One region of the Priestia sp. 3CA3 genome, then DNA from elsewhere that is predicted to be linked to it. Evidence: riboswitches for the same ligand, from Rfam matches in the RefSeq annotation. Region 1 holds a riboswitch; each other region holds the start of a gene.

Evidence for each region. A riboswitch is a leader RNA that binds a small molecule or an ion and turns the genes downstream of it on or off. The one in region 1 is predicted to bind lysine.
Region 2: another riboswitch for lysine. It lies ahead of AC1VNJ_RS00875 (aspartate kinase); the one in region 1 lies ahead of AC1VNJ_RS12825 (amino acid permease).
Region 3: another riboswitch for lysine. It lies ahead of lysA (diaminopimelate decarboxylase); the one in region 1 lies ahead of AC1VNJ_RS12825 (amino acid permease).

What each region holds. Positions count from the first base shown of each region.
Region 1 is NZ_JBXENJ010000004.1:185,981-191,737, forward strand. Features, by position in the region: gene AC1VNJ_RS12810 (cysteine hydrolase family protein) at 1-575, shown strand, start outside; gene AC1VNJ_RS12815 (GNAT family N-acetyltransferase) at 670-1,161, shown strand; gene AC1VNJ_RS12820 (hypothetical protein) at 1,265-1,633, shown strand; gene AC1VNJ_RS12825 (amino acid permease) at 1,670-3,109, opposite strand; lysine riboswitch at 3,212-3,396, opposite strand; TPP riboswitch at 3,571-3,671, shown strand; gene thiT (energy-coupled thiamine transporter ThiT) at 3,704-4,312, shown strand; gene AC1VNJ_RS12835 (ethanolamine ammonia-lyase reactivating factor EutA) at 4,469-5,757, shown strand, end outside.
Region 2 is NZ_JBXENJ010000001.1:175,580-181,336, reverse strand. Features, by position in the region: gene AC1VNJ_RS00880 (YslB family protein) at 1-252, shown strand, start outside; gene AC1VNJ_RS00875 (aspartate kinase) at 304-1,536, opposite strand; lysine riboswitch at 1,678-1,855, opposite strand; gene uvrC (excinuclease ABC subunit UvrC) at 1,921-3,687, opposite strand; gene trxA (thioredoxin) at 3,911-4,225, opposite strand; gene AC1VNJ_RS00860 (electron transfer flavoprotein subunit alpha/FixB family protein) at 4,634-5,614, opposite strand; gene AC1VNJ_RS00855 (electron transfer flavoprotein subunit beta/FixA family protein) at 5,648-5,757, opposite strand, start outside.
Region 3 is NZ_JBXENJ010000004.1:367,951-373,707, reverse strand. Features, by position in the region: gene AC1VNJ_RS13770 (LysR family transcriptional regulator) at 1-842, opposite strand, end outside; gene AC1VNJ_RS13765 (hypothetical protein) at 975-1,160, opposite strand; gene AC1VNJ_RS13760 (hypothetical protein) at 1,316-1,450, opposite strand; gene AC1VNJ_RS13755 (dicarboxylate/amino acid:cation symporter) at 1,589-2,851, opposite strand; gene lysA (diaminopimelate decarboxylase) at 2,902-4,230, opposite strand; lysine riboswitch at 4,369-4,551, opposite strand; gene AC1VNJ_RS13745 (CBO0543 family protein) at 4,618-5,130, opposite strand; gene AC1VNJ_RS13740 (NAD(P)/FAD-dependent oxidoreductase) at 5,469-5,757, shown strand, end outside.

The DNA.
Region 1 (5,757 bases):
CCCGGCCAGTGTTGCTACTTATCGATGTACAAGAAGGGTTTTATTCACCCCAGTGGGGAGAAAGAAACAATTTAGATGCAGAAAAGAATATGCTGACGCTACTGCAAGCATGGAGGCGCCAAGACTATCCTGTCATTCACGTGCAGCATGCATCAGAAAATCCAGACTCTCCTTTACATCCAAGTTCAAAGGGGTTTCAGTTCAAAGAAGGATTTGGTCCACAAGAAGACGAATACTTAATTCGCAAGCACGTGAACAGCTGTTTCATTGGAACAGAGCTAGATAGCTATTTAAAAGCAAATGGCTATGATACGCTTATCTTAATAGGACTAACTACTAATCACTGCGTCTCTACGACTGCGCGCATGGCTGGAAATCTAGGGTATAGGACGTATGTTGTGAACGATGCAACGGCCTGTTTTGATTGTATGTCCTACGATGGAAAAACCAGACTTCTTGCAGAAGATGTACATACATTCGCACTGTCTTCCTTGCACGGAGAGTTTGCAACGGTCGTTTCTACAAAAGAGACTCTTCAAGTCCTTCAAACCTTTCAATATGCCCAAAACCAATAACCGATGTGCATACGCACATCGGTTTTTTATGTAGATTATGTTTCTTAAAAGAAGTAAAATAAAGATAATTCTATACTATAAGGAGTTTGTACATATGATCATTCGTTATGCTAAAGAAGAAGATTTACCTATGCTTGTTGAAATTTATAATCAGTCCGTTCAAACAAGTGCTGCTACTTTTGACTTAACGCCTGTAACAGTAGAACAAAGAAGGGGCTGGTTTAATAATCATATTAGCAATGAACTTTTTCCACTTATTGTCGCGGAAAAAGATGGAGTAGTAGCGGGCTATGCTTCGCTTTCCTCGTATCGAGATAAAGAAGCGTACATTCAAACAGTAGAGCTATCGATTTATATTGATAAAAATCAACAAGGGCATGGTATTGGGAAACAGCTTATGAAGCGCATTTTGGAATTAGCTAAAGAGCTCGACCATCACGTTGTCATTTCAGGAATTACAAAAGGGAATGATATCAGTATCAAAATGCATGAGCAATTTAATTTTACATTTTGCGGAGAGTTTAAAGAAGTGGGCTGGAAATTTGATCAGTGGCAAGATGTACTTTTTTATCAGCTTATTTTATAAGATGTATGACACCTTTACACATTGTAACGTTTTAGTTTCATGTGTAAAGGTTATTAAAATAATAAGTTGTTTTATTATTTTAATACGAAAGGTGTTAGCTATCATGAGTACACATTTTCAATATCAACATCTAAGAGCTGTGCCGAAAAGATGGTCCCAAAAAGAACTGCATATCCAGCTGAATAGAATCAAACACAATTCTGAACTATCTACTATAGCAGCAGATCCGCTTTTTCATCTGTTAGAATGTACCCGTTCAGGCCTTCAAACTAAACAAGAAATCATAGACTACATCCAAACCATTCCTAATCACCAACTTCCATCTTTTGCAACTCATTTAAGCAGGTTAATTCAGCGTATTTATTATATCGAAGCTGCTGATTACTATAACCGTCCCCTCAAAGGTTATATGCTTGTTATGAAAAACCAACCCGCTTATATATCTCTTCATTTTGCCGATCAGCTCATATAAAAAAAGCTCTCTATTCAAAAGAATAGAGAGCTTTTTTTATTCGTATTTTTTCACTGTTACTTGACATTCTTTTAACGGGATAAGCTTCGATTTTTTCGTCCATTTGTATCCTAACCACACAATTAAGAATAAAGGAAGTCCGATATAAGAAACAAGTACACCGTACCAGTCAATCGAGTCACCCATAAACGCCGAATAGTTTTGGCCTAAAATAACAACGGCACATAAAATAAAGGCAAAGATAGGGCCAAATGGGAAAAGTTTTGCATGATATGGAAGTTCACTCAAATCATGACCTTGAGCAACAAATGCTCTTCTAAAACGATAGTGGCTGATCGCAATTCCTAACCAAGCAATAAAACCAGACATACCAGAAGCGTTAAGTAACCACGTATATACCGCACCGTCTCCAAAAAATGAAGCACCAAATGCAAGTGTACCGACAAGTGCCGTTGCGATTAAGGCATTAACTGGAACGCCTCGTTTATTCACTTTTGCTAAGAACCTTGGTGCTTTTCCATCTTTCGCTAAGTTCCACAGCATACGCGTAGAAGCATACATGCCTGAGTTACCAGCAGATAAAACAGCTGTTAAAATAACGGCATTAATCGCTGATGCTGCAAACGCCAGACCTGCTCGTTCGAATATCAAAGTAAACGGACTTACTCGCACGTCATCACTTGCTAATGAATTCGCTGTGTATGGAATAAGCATTCCAATAACAAAAATAGCTAAAATATAAAATAACAAGATGCGCCAGAAGACTTGTTTAACTGCGCGAGGAACCGTTTTTTCCGGATCTTCACTTTCTCCAGCTGCGACTCCAAGCAACTCTGTTCCTTGGAATGAAAAACCAGCTGCCATAAAGATACCTAGTACAGTGAAGAATCCACCGTGAATCGGTCCATCACCAAGCGTGAAGTTTTTAAAACCTGGTGCTTCATTGTTAAAGATACCAAAAATCATCATAATACCAATAACTAAAAAGATAATAACCGTTACTACTTTAATTAAAGAAAACCAAAATTCAGATTCACCAAATCCTTTTACAGAAAGGTAGTTAAGCCCAAACATAATTAATAAAAACAGGGCACTCCATAAAATAGAAGAAGAGTTCGGGAACCAAAATTTCATAATAAGGGCTCCAGCAGATAATTCAGCTGCAATCGTAATAGCCCAGTTATACCAGTAGTTCCAGCCGAGAGCGAAACCAAAGGATGGATCTACAAAACGAGACGCATACGTACTAAATGAACCAGCTTCAGGCATATAAGCTGCTAGCTCTGCTAGGCTGGTCATCAAAAAGTAAACCATTACGCCAATAATAGCGTAAGCTAAAAGCGCTCCCCCAGGTCCTGCTGTGTGAATTGCTCCACCACTTGCTAGGAATAAGCCGGTTCCGATGGCTCCTCCTAATGAAATCATCGTTAAGTGGCGAGATTTCAACCCACGTTTTAATTCTTGCTGCTCTTGCATAGATAAATACTCCTTTCGAATGTACGGAAAGAGACGGGATAACATAAAAAAAGCCCGCAGTATATGTGCGCGCTTTTAAATCTGAAAACCGCGTCAACCTTCCGTGAAGATAGCTCTTCACATCACTCGCATGATGTGACAGTTCTGTTCCTGTTCGGAGACAGCCCCAGCTTAAATCAACCGAGAAGTGATTTAAACTTCGGCAATTTTTCCTTTCAAGCAACATCCTCAATGTTCTCTGCATTTCCGTTACTTTACTATTAAAAACTGCGACCTCTACCTCATCGATTAGGATGAGGGTTTTTTATATTCAATTGACATAAAAGAAGTATAACAAATACTAAAACGATTGTCATTATAAAAAATAGATTCAGAAAATAGAAACATCTTTGAAATCTCTCGAATCTATTTTGTTACGTATGGTATAATAAACATTGTCTTTATACTACATAAATATCCAAACGTACCACAGGGGGAGCCGCCGTGCTGAGAGTGAACGAAATGTTCAGACCCTTCGAACCTGTTAGTTAACGCTAGCGTAGGAATGTGGGAATAGTAGCATATATTTGCTTACTCCTGTGTAAACCGTTTGATATGAATGATTCAAAAACAGGAGTGAGAAACGTGAATAAAGCATTACCTTTACAGGCTAAAATTGAAATAGCTATTTTTGCAGCATTGGCACTTCTACTTGACCTTTTGCCTTCAATTAAAATTGCGACGGCTGTGAGCATTTCGTTCTCCATGGTGCCCATTTTTATTATGTGCTTTCGCTGGGGAGTAAAAGGCGGGGCTCTATCTGGTCTATTATGGGGGCTTTTGCAGTTAGCCACAGGAACAGCTTATATTTTAACAGCGCTACAAACATTTATTGAATATATTGTAGCTTTTGCTTTTATAGGTTTTGGAGGTATTTTTTCACAATCTATTAAAACAAATTTAGCTACCAATAACAGATCAAAAGCTTTTGTTTTAATTGTTTTATCCCTTATTATCGGCAGCTTCGCACGTTATTTCTGGCACTTTATTGCTGGTATTATTTTCTGGGGATCGTACGCACCAAAGGGTATGTCCGCTCTGTGGTATTCTTTTTCAATGAACGGTATTTCAATGGTAGGGTCACTAATAGCCTGCTTAGTCATTCTTTCATTGTTAATTCCATCGGCATCAAGAATGATTGTAACTAAATCACACTCATCATAAGAAAAAAGACTAAATCTGCCAAGATTTAGTCTTTTTTCTTATTTGTCACCTTTGTTTACACAAAAGTGTGTCAGGTTTGATAACATAGTTAGTGAAATATTCAAAAAACTGTTTTATGATAGTCAACATATTCAAACGAGATAAAGGATTGATCGTATGCTACAGAAATGGATCACGAGCATAGGTTTAGATATTGGAACAAGCACAACAAAACTGATTGTAAGCAAACTGTTAATAGCAAATCAACAAAATCAGTTTACGCTGCCAGGCTGTCAAATTATTGATCGTCGCGTAACGTATGCAAGTTCCATCTATACAACACCTATGGTAAACGAGGTTGAAATCGATGTTCGAAGGTTAACGCTATTACTAGAAAAAGAGTACAAAAAAGCAGGGATCTCCTTAGATCAAGTGGAGGCGGGTGCTGTGATCATCACAGGAGAAACGGCTCGGAAGCAAAATGCAGAGAGTATCGTTCACTATCTAGCTGAACACGCTGGGAATTTTGTTGTTGCAACAGCTGGTGCTGACTTAGAAGGAATGTTAGCGGCAAAAGGATCGGGAGCAATCGAACATTCTGCTGAAACCAATAAAGTGATTGCCAATATTGATGTAGGTGGAGGCACTGCTAACATCGCCTTATGTCAAAATGGAAAAGTGATTGAAACGTTTACCCTGCATGTAGGCGGAAGATTAATTCGACTAAACGAAGATGGTATTGTTACCTACGTTTCGTCTTATTTAACTGAATTTTTAAAAAATAATTCTCTGATGCTTCAAGAAGGCGAAAAAGCAACATTTGAAAAACTCTCGTCTATTTGCAAATTGCTAGCTAAAGAAACCGTGGATTATGTGAGCGCACTGAAGCAAACCTCTTTGCTGCTCGTTTCCCCTCATACAAGATCTTCTACTCGGCCAGAGACAATCATGGTCTCGGGAGGAGTAGGAGCCATGATAGAGAAGGAGAAACCAAAAACAGTGAAGGAAGTGGCCATACACGGAGACATTGGTCCGCTGCTAGCTTATCAGTTTCAAGCCATACAGGTATCTCAAGCCGCTGAAACAACGCGAGCCACTGTCATTGGAGCTGGTATGCAAAATACAGAAGTTAGCGGATCAACCGTATACATTAAATCAAAGCGGCTGCCACTAAAAAATATTCCGATTATAGAGATACCCGTACAGCAAGAGGAGGAGTGGAATCCGCAGCTGTTTCAAGAAAGAGCTCGAACGGCATGTATGCAGGCTTCAACTGTTTTCAGCGCAGAAGATCCTCCCGTTGCTATTGCTTTATCTCATTTCCCTTACTGCAGCTATATAATGCTGCAAGAATTAGCAAAAGTAATAAGCGCTGAATTTGGTGCTTGTTTTAAAGGAGCTAAGTGCCTCGTTGTTTTATGCGAGCAGGATATTGCTAAAGCTTTAGGACAAGCACTAGCCAAACA
Region 2 (5,757 bases), on a different contig from region 1:
GCCAAAAAAGATAAATATTCACTAGAGCTTGAGTTATCAGGTGATGTGGTCAGCAAAAGATTTCAGCAGGAAACTTGTTCATTTCATCTTGAGTCAGGGTTTGTGGCTGAACAGATTCAGCGTCAAAACAACTGCCTAACAGAAGCCTACTTAACACCTAAAGAAAAGAACGGAAAAGTGCTGATTTCCGTGCAGTGGGACCGAAAAGATATCTTACCTACCGAAACCCGTGCGGAGCGTTATAAAAAGTAAGAAATACGTATATATAAAAGACGTGGAGATACCACGTCTTTTTTCTTTTCTTTATACTTGCACTGCCTGCTGCTCTTCTAATTCAAATGCTACGTGAAGCGTCTCAACAGCTTTTACCATATCAGCATGCGGTACAACTGTAGATACTTTAATTTCAGACGTGCTGACCATCTTCACTTCAATTTTCTCTCCTGCCAGCACTTCAAACATTTCGGCTGCAACACCTGGATTAGATATCATGCCAGATCCCACAATCGATACTTTAGCCAGACTGCTTTCATGTTCAATACGCGTATACCCCAAGGTAGATTTATACTCTTTTAAGACGGCAAGAGCAGCTTCTACATCTACAGTTTTAATAGAAAATGAGATAGAGAGGCGATTATTAGCCGTTACGTTTTGAATAATAATATCCACATTTAACTGTTCTTTTGCTAATGCTGTAAAAATAGTAGAAAGAGTTTGTAACTCGTTGTTTAACCCTTCAATTGTCACCCGTGAAATATTATCTTCAAACGCAATTCCTCTTACGACTAAGTTTTGTTCCATTGAAACTTCCTCCTCAACAATCGTTCCATTCTCGTTTTCTAAGCTTGAACGCACTTCTAGCGGTACCTGATAATTTTTTGCAAACTCAACAGCGCGCGGATGCAGCACCCCTGCTCCTAAATTGGCTAATTCTAACATTTCGTCATATGAAATAGAATGAAGTTTACGAGCATCTTCTACGTAGCGCGGATCCGTCGTAAACACTCCTGTTACGTCTGTATAAATATCACATTTTGCAGCTTTTAGTGCCGCGGCAAGAGCTACTGCCGTCGTGTCAGAGCCGCCTCGACCTAATGTTGTAATGCTTCCATCTTCTGAACAGCCTTGGAATCCAGCTACTACTACGATTCGACCTCTATCTAATTGGCTTTGAATACGAGTCGTGTCAATGTGCTGGATTCGTGCATTGCTGTGAACTGCTTCCGTCTGGATACCAGCTTGCCAACCTGTTAGCGAAGTGGCTTCATGACCTTTGCATTGAAGAGCCATTGTTAACAGGGAAATCGTTACTTGTTCTCCAGTTGTAAGAAGCATATCCATTTCGCGTTTACTTGGACTGTCCGTAATATCACTTGCTAATTTCACCAGTGCATCTGTGGTTTTGCCCATTGCCGATACAACAACTACTACTTGGTTACCGCGCTCTGCTTCTTGAATAACACGGTTTGCTACATGTTGAATACGTTCAACAGAACCAACAGATGTTCCACCAAATTTTTGAACGATTAATGCCATAATTTTGTTCATTCCTTTTCAATAAATTTGCATATGCAGGATGATGAGAAGCTAAATTTTTTTACTCAGACAATAAAAAAAGCAATGAGATGAGCTCTCATTGCTTAACGAACGAAAATTATAAAACATAACCGTCCACTGCCGTGAGATAGCTCTCCAAGAATCTACATCTTGACAATCCTACGTTTATTCAACGCAGAACCAGCAATCATTACTATGAGGTAATGTTCACTTCGGCAAATTTCCCTTTCCGCATCGTTCATAAGGGCTCATACCCTTCCTGATGCGTACTGATTAAATTTGCACCTCTATCTTCACTTCATTTGATGAAGTGTCGTATGAAATTAGTTAATAGCTTATCAAATATTTTCTATTATTTCAAGACTATTTTTGTAATGTTTCATAAATTTTTTCAGCAATGTTTTGAGGAACACCTGAATTTCGTATATCTTCAACCGTTGCTTCTTTCAATTTTTTCACCGAACCAAAATGCTTTAACAAAACTTTTTTACGCTTTTCTCCCACTCCCGGAATGTCGTCTAGAACTGACTGAAAAGCGGACTTAGAGCGCACTTGACGGTGGAAGGTGATTGCAAAGCGGTGAACTTCATCTTGGATTCGCTGAAGCAAATAAAATTCTTGACTATTGCGTTCAAGCGGTATGATTTGAGGAGGCTCACCAATCATCAGGTTGGAGGTTCTGTGTTTATCATCTTTAACAAGACCTGCTGTAGGCACTAAAAGTCCCAATTCATTTTCGAGAACGTCCTGGACTGCAGCTAAATGCCCTTTGCCTCCATCTACAACAATTAAATCCGGAAGCGGAAGGCCTTCTTTTAACGCTCTGGAATACCGTCTGCGAACGACTTCCCTCATGGAACTGTAATCATCTGGTCCCTTTACGGTCTTAATTTTATATTTGCGATATTCTTTCTTTTCCGGTTTCCCATCAACAAAAACAATCATCGCAGAAACTGGGTCTGTTCCTTGAATATTTGAGTTATCAAATGCTTCAATCCGATAAGGAGCGGCAATTCCAAGCTCTTCTCCTAACCGTTCAACTGCGCCAACTGTACGCTCTTCATCTCGTTCAATTAAATAGAATTTTTCACCGAGCGCAATCTTTGCATTTTTACACGCAAGTTCTACTAATTCTTTCTTTTTGCCTCGCTTTGGATGCTGAACCTCTACTTCTACTAACTTCTCAGCTAACTCTGCATCAATCGTTGCTGGAACCATCACTTCTTTTGGCTTAATATTTTTGGCATAAAACTGACCGATAAAAGTTAAGAAATCTTCTTCTGGCTCTTTATAAAAAGGAAACATAGAAACTTCTCGCTCAATTAATTTCCCTTGGCGAATAAAGAAAACTTGAACACACATCCAGCCTTTATCGTAAGAATAGCCAAACACATCTCGATTAACAAAATCATTAAACGTTACTTTTTGCTTTTCCATTGTCGCTTCGATATGAGCAATTTGATCTCGGTATTCTTTAGCCCGTTCAAAGTCAAGTTCTTCTGAAGCTTTTAACATTTTTTCAGTTAACTCTGTTTTGACATGCTCATATCCACCATTTAAAAACCGCGTGATATTTTCAATAATTTGTTTGTTTTGCTCTTCTTTTACCTCTTTTACGCAAGGAGCTAGACATTGCCCGATATGGTAATACAAACAAGGCCTATCTGGCATAGTGGAGCACTTTCTTAACGGATAAATGCGATCAAGAAGCCGCTTTGTTTCATTTGCTGCTTGAACATTAGGATAAGGACCGAAGTATTTCCCTTTATCTTTTTTTATTTTTCTTGTAATAACAAGTCGGGGCTGTTTTTCAGCTGTAATCTTAATAAACGGATAGCCCTTATCATCTTTAAGCATAATATTGTATTTTGGGTCATGCTTTTTAATTAAATTCATTTCTAAAATAAGCGCTTCTAAATTAGAAGATGTGACGATATATTCAAAGTCGACAATGTCGTTTACAAGTCGAAGCGTCTTTCCGTCATGAGATCCGGTAAAGTAGGAACGTACTCGATTTTTTAATACTTTTGCTTTTCCTACGTAAATGACCGTTCCATATTTATCTTTCATCAAGTAACAGCCGGGCTGATCCGGTAAAATAGCCAGCTTTTCTTTTAAATAATCGTTCATACTTTTCTCCTTCCTCTTCTCTTACTCTGTCCATCTATACAATCGCTTATGAAGCGTAACCTACATTCTTTCCTGTCTTAATACATGTACATAAGCTGGATTTATGGCGGTGTTCCTTACATCTAGTATAAAACAAACGAACGCATATTCGCTAAATAAAAGTATTCCCAAAAGAGAAAAAGTGGAGAAAAAGAAAAAAACCTAGCCTGAGCTAGGTTTTGACTTACGCGTGTTTATTAATTAATTCTGTTAATGCTTCTTTTGGTTGGAAACCAACTACTTGATCAACTTTCTCTCCATCTTTGAATAATACTAAAGTTGGGATACTCATAACACCAAATTTTCCAGCTGTTTCTTGATTTTCATCAACGTCTACTTTTACGATTTTAACTTTATCGTTAAGTTCGCCATCAATTTCTTCAAGAACTGGAGCAATCATTTTACAAGGGCCACACCATGGTGCCCAAAAGTCAACAAGCACTAGGCCTGATTTAATTTCATCTGTAAAGTTTTTATCTGTAGCATGTGCAATAGCCATTTTAATTCCTCCTAAATATATGCAATATCCAAATTCTACTCACAGTATATCACCTTCAAATAAGGTTTGCTAACTTTTTGCTTACATTTATACTGTCTATTCTCCGCTCTAGTTTGTACAATTTGCCTAAAAATATGCGTAGAAAATTTCGTTTCCCATGAGGCTGAGACCTGACTAAATGAATCCAAAGACGAACAAATAGTATACATGGGTTGAACCGCTTGCGACACCGCAGTTGATTTCCATGCAAGACTTCGCTTTTCTAGCAGGAGTCTTCGCCTTGCCCTCCAATCACCTGCTAGAAAGACCTACCCTGCGTTTACCCTAACAAAAAAACGAACCACTAATCAAAAATCTTGATCAACGGTTCGTTCTTCACTTCGTCTCAAATAATTTTGTCCGAGAATCTTACGCAGACTGTACTTTCAGCTTTTTAAATTCTTCCGTTAGCAGAGGCACTACTTCAAATAAATCTCCAACGATTCCGTAGTCAGCTACTTTAAAAATATTCGCTTCAGGATCTTTATTGATTGCAACAATAATTTTTGAATTTGACATACCTGCCAAATGCTGAATAGCACCTGAAATTCCGCAGGCAATGTATAAATCTGGTGTGACTACTTTGCCCGTCTGACCGATTTGAAGAGAATAGTCGCAGTAATCTGCATCGCACGCTCCGCGAGACGCTCCAACAGCTCCATTTAACACGTCCGCTAGTTCTTGGAGAGGTCCAAAACCTTCCGTACTTTTTACACCTCGACCACCTGCAATCACGACTTTTGCTTCGGACAAATCAACCCCTTGCGTTGCTTTGCGTACGACTTCTTTTACAACAGTACGCAGGTTTTTGATTTCAACATTTAAATCCTCTACATCACCTGTACGCCCCTCATCTTTTGCAAGCGGTGAAATATTATTTGGACGAATCGTGACAAACGTAAAAGCATCGGTCATGATTTTCTTCTCAAATGCTTTACCAGAATAAATTGGGCGAGTGAAGACTACTTGATCCCCTCCCACTTCTACATCCGTCACATCCGAGATAAGTCCTTTATCTAAGCGAGCTGCCAGTTTTGGCGCTAGATCTTTGCCAAGAGCCGTATGCCCAAATACGATAGCTTCAGGCTGTTCACTTTCAATGATGGCTAATAATGCCTGAGCGTAACCATCCGATGTGTAAGCAGCTAAATCTTCATGCTCCGTCACAACAACTTTATCTGCTCCGTATGCAATAAGTTCTTCACTTAAAGATTTTACGTCCTTTCCTACTAACGCTGCAATAATTTCTCCCCCGTCAGCTACAGTAGACGCTGCGGAAATCGCTTCAAACGATACGTTTCGTAATCCCCCATCACGTGCTTCTCCAAGAACTAACACTTTGCGTCCCATTACAATACCCCCATTGTTTTGACTTTTGACTTATTAAATGACTTTTGCTTCCTTATGCAGTAAATTGACCAGCTCTGTTACTTGATCTTTTATATCTCCTTGTAATACGCGCCCCGCGTCTTTTTTCGGAGGTAAATAAATTT
Region 3 (5,757 bases), 180 kb from region 1:
GAACTGTAGCGTTCTTTTAACAGAATAATTCCAAGTTCCCACATCATTTCAGGATTTGCAATAGGTACCGTAATAATATTGGAATCTTTCACTTTGGCATAAAGCGATTCGGGTAAAATAGCAATACCTAGTTCTGCTGCTGTTAATTCAATAATTAAATCCCATTGAGAACTTTTATATGCGATAGAAGGCACAAATCCTGATTTTAAAGCATCTTGAATTAACCGGTCGTGCAGCGTAAATTCTTCACTGAACATAATGAATTTTTCATGCTCCAATTCTTTCATCCAGACGGAAGAACGTTTCGCTAAAGGATGGTTTTTATGGGCGTATAAAAGGAATCTCTCCTTAACGAACGGGTATACGTGAAAATGCTCATCATGACCGCTTGTGAGAGGAAGCATAACAATCCCCATATCTACACCAGCCTCTTCCACAAGGGCTTCAATTTTTTTTGCTCCAAATTCAATAAGCTCTAGAGATACTTTAGGGTATTGTTCATTAAATGCTTTTGCAATCTTCGGGAAAAACAAGGTCCCGATGAGCGGAGGGATTCCCATCTTGATTTGCCCTGTTTGCAAGTTCATTAAATCGCCCAACAAGTGAGGCATGTCTTTTAACACCGACAGCGCTTTAGTTGCCTGATGATACACGACTTCTCCTGCATCGGTTAGCTTTAATTCTCTTGTTGAACGGTCAAGAAGCTCAAATCCTAGTTCATTTTCCACTTTTTTGACGGCTTTACTTAAAGCCGTTTGTGACAAATGAACTTGCAGCGCTGCCTTTGTAAAATTTTTATGATTCGCTACCTCTATAAAGTATTCTAAGTCTCTGATTTCCATGTGAAACTCCATTTCTGCAAACTGCTTATACTTTTTTTTTACTCTTTATTTTAACGATTAAATTATTTACTGTAAATGCGCTGATTAAAAAAGGGAGCTATCCAATGAATAAAAACGAGGAAAGGAAATGAACTAAAGTTTCTGTCGAAATTGATTTATAAAACCAATAATCTTTTTATAGAGAAACATAGATTTTGCTACTAGCTGATGAGGAATATAAAGATTTTTGCCTGTACATTCGGGCAAAAATGCAAAACTTATCAAAATAACTGAAAGCCCAAAGGCTGCAGCTGTAATCTCTATCCAAGAAAACACCATATCATTCCTCCTTTTACAAACCTATTAATAGAATATGTAAAAGTTTGAAAGGAGGTTGTACGATAGACCTATAAAGAGCGTCGTCATTAAGCTCTCTCAAAATAAAATGACGTCAAAGAACACAGGGCCTGTGCCAAACGTTCTTTGACGTCATTTTATTTTCGCTCTTCAGCTTGATGCTCTTGTTTGTTTTGCTCAGTGAGACGTTTTTGATGAGCTTTTGTTTCTGCACTTACGTGATTCGCATCATTCGGTTGATTCTTCTTTGAACCTCCTGCAGCGTTACTCATTAGACGACACCTCCAGTCCGGTTATGAAACATACCTATAGAATGTGCGTATTTACAAACTTTATACACGGCTATCGATATTACTGCACACGAAAAAAGCAAAGGGAGAGTCACTAAGACTGTTCCCTTTGCTTTTTTACTAGGCGACTTTATCGGTGGTGATAATTTTATTAATCCAGTCTTTTCCTTCTGTAAACCTTGTAACAAGCATCGCTGTTACTGTATTTCCCGTACTGTTTAAGAGCGTAGCAGGGGCGTCAATAATTGTGGAAATGACCGCAATGATGGGCAGAACTTCTGGCGAAAATCCGTAAATTGTAATGATTAACATTTCGCCAATCATACCGCCTCCAGGAATTGCTCCCATTACGGCTCCAACTAAAAAGGCTACGCCTAATATGCTCAAAATACTCGTAGCAGACGTCATATCTTTGCCGAACAAACTGAATAAGAAAACAATTTTTAGAATACCACCGATAACAGAACCATCTTTATGGGTGTTTGCTCCTAATGGAATCACTGTTTCAGCAATATCCAGCGGCACACCCATTTTCTTTGTTGCGTCTAAATTGACTGGAATAGATGCCGCGGAAGAACAGGTAGCAATAGCAGTGATAGAAGGAGCAGCTGCATTTTTCCAAAACAGCTTAATTCCTGCTTTACCGCCAGCAATCCATGCGTATAGCGTAAAGAAGCCAAAATAGTAAACGATTGCAATTAATAAATAAAGAATAAATGCTCTGGCATACCCTTGCAAGATCTTTGGTCCAAGTTCTCCTACCACAGTAGCAAAATAGCACCCTAAACCAATTGGAGCATAGTACATGACAATTTTAACGACTTTCATCGATACTTCTTGACCCGAAGTCAGAAATTTCGCCATAGGCTGTCCTTTTTCACCAGCCATCGTGGTAGCAATACCGAAGATAACGGCAAAGACAATTAATTGTAAAATATGCTCTTTCGAAAATAACTGAACAAAATCAGGTACAGTAAATGTACTAACAAGCTGATTTAAAAGCGTCATTTTTTCAGCTGTATTTTCACTGTCACCCATTAATTCTTTAATGGCAGAAGTATCTACGTTGTGCAGCGGATTGTAAAGTGATGCGCCTAAAAAGCCTAGAACGGCTGAAACAGCAGCAGTGGCGACAAACACAACGGCGATACCTAGCATAATTTTACCAAGACGTTTCATTTCGTTCATGTTTGCGATCGCCGAAGCCACACTAAAAAAGACAAGGGGAACGATAATCATGAACATTAAATTAAGAAACAAATCACCAAAGGGCTTTACGACTGCCACATCGGGCCCGATAGCATATCCTGCTATCCCGCCAATTAAAATAGCGAGAAGCAGAATAAGCGATGATCTGTACGTTTTAAATACACTTAAAACCATATAGATTTCCTCCAAACAACAATAGCTTCTTTACTACGCAAGAACAGCTATCATTTGCTCATTGCATACGTAGTAACGACTGGCTTTACATCTTTACGCACCAAATCTTCGTATGTTTCTCGCTCTACAGCAAGACGAGCTTCTCCATTTTTCACAAATACAACAGCAGGGCGCGGAATACGGTTGTAATTGCTAGCCATTGAATAGTTGTAGGCACCTGTAGAGGATACTGCTAGTAAATCTCCTTGATTAACGCGCGGTAAATCGATATCCCAAATAAGCATATCTCCTGATTCACAGCATTTCCCTGCAATTGATACTGTTTCATCTTTTTTATCCGTCACTCTATTAGCCAAGACAGCTTCATGTTTTGCATCGTAAAGAGCAGGACGGATATTATCGGTCATACCGCCATCAATTCCTACGTATTTGCGTACACCTGGAATCTCCTTCGTTGAGCCGATTGTATAAAGCGTTGTACCTGCTTCTCCTACGATGCTTCTTCCAGGCTCAATCCAGACTTCCGGAAGGGTATAATTCTGTTCAGTTAACGTGCGGCTTAGCTTTTCTGTCAGTGCATCTACATAATACTCAACTGGAAGTGGAGAGTCGCTTTCGGTATAACGAATACCAAAACCACCACCTACGTTTAAAACTTTTACTTCAAATTCCATTTTATCACGAATACTGAATAAGAAATCAGTTAAAATATCAATGGCGCGAGAAAAACCATCTACTTCAAAAATTTGCGAACCAATATGACAATGAATGCCTAAAAGATCGTAGTAAGGCTTTTCTAATGCAGAACTTACCGCTTTCATAGCCTGGTCATTGGAAAGACCAAATCCAAACTTGGAGTCTTCCTGTCCGGTCATAATATACTCATGTGTGTGGGCTTCAATCCCTGGAGTAACACGCAGAAGAATAGATGCTTTCTGTTTGCGCTCAGCTGCTAAGGCATGTAAAACTTCAAGTTCGGTAAAGTTATCCACAACAAAACAGCCAATATTCGCATCAAGAGCCATTTCAATTTCTTCAATCGTTTTGTTATTTCCGTGAAAATGAATGCGTTCAGCTGGATATCCCGCTTCAAGAGCTGTAAATAATTCGCCTCCTGAGACCACATCTAATGACATATCAAGCTTCGTTAAAAGGCTAGCCATTTCCATACAAAGAAACGCTTTCCCTGCATAGGCGATTTGATATGAAAATCCGCTTCTTTGAAAGGCTGAATGGAAGGCCTTGCATTTCGTCTCAATTAATTCTTGATCGTAGATGTATAGGGGAGTGCCGTATTGTTTTTTCAGTTCGACCGTATCGCACTGCCCAATTTCTAAATGATTGCTGCTGTTAATTTTACTCGTTCCATGTAAGTACATAATCCGTATCCCTCCATTTAAATCATTCAACTATAACTTTGATGGTCAGTAGAAAAACACAAAAAAGACCCGTGAAGTGATGTTCACGCGTCTTGGTTTCATAATAATAAAGTATTATTACATTCTAGGCATCAACATCTCTTCAATAGCTCTCCACAAACCAAGTGGTTTGTGACAGCTCAGCATTTATTCAATACTGAACCAGTATATGAACACAATGGATGTTTATATACTTCGGCACGAAATCCCTTTTACTTATCTTCACAGACTCCATTAGTCTCCAATAAGTGACTCTTGATTTCATGCACCTCTATTCTCAGAGAGGAAAATTATATTTAAATGTAACTCCTATTATATTTCCTTTTCCTCTGTCTAGTCAATGAAAAGTTAAGGCATAGGAATATCAAAGAAGATAAATAAAAAAGCTATGAAGCTTCCAGATAGAATCCAAGCAGCCAGCGCTGTCTTCTGATGAATGATTAAAAGTGAGAACGTGACAATATTGAAGAGAAAAGAACATAGCAGCGACCATCCATAATGATGAGTGATACTGTGATTAACATAAGCAATGAACTCAATCACAGTAAATAAAAGCGCCCATAAAAGAATCCACCACAGCCGGCCGCTTACATGCAGCGGCAGCCTTCCTAAAAAAACCGGTATAACAAACGGATAAATAATTAAGGTTATTCCAAGAGAAACCATTAGGTGATCGGGTAGAAAAAGATGATCAATACCAACAGGGTGAAATACCCATACGCGGTGATGAAACAGCAGCACTTCATAAAGCAAATTCCCCGTGACCCAAAACAGCAAAGTAGGGTAGTATTCTTGATACCTTCGCCACTTGCCAAATAGTAAACCAAGAATGATAAAAAATAATACAAATGAAGATTGCATACGCTCTCCTTAAAATAATGGTTATTTCTTTTTATTTACATATTATAGTGGTTTTATTCTTTCATTTTTTTATTCAGCACCTATAATAGAAAAGCCGTAAGCCACAGCGTTAAAGACGTACTACCACTATTTATGGCTTTCTTCACCCTGTTATAATCTTGGTAAAAGAACTTCTACCGCTCTTGTTTACGAGACGAAAGGAGCTATATGTCAAAGTCAGCAAGGCTTAAAAATAAGCTTAAAATAGCTTCGCCTAGTATGTGACTTCTTTTTTTGCTATGCTAAAATTGCATACATATAGCATGAGAATACTAGAAGAAAGAAAAGGGTGTTTTGGTATGAAAACATACATCGTAGTTGGAGCTGGGGTACTTGGAGCTTCTACGGCATATCATTTAGCAAAAGCAGGAGCAGATGTGACATTGATAGATCGCAAGGATGCTGGTCAAGCTACTGATGCAGCAGCAGGAATTGTTTGTCCATGGCTTTCGCAGCGTCGAAATAAAGCATGGTACCGCTTAGCAAAAGGCGGCGCCAAGTACTATCAAACATTAATTCAGCAATTAGAAGAAGATGGAGAAACGGATACGGGATATAAGCGAGTAGGAGCAATTAGTTTACACACTG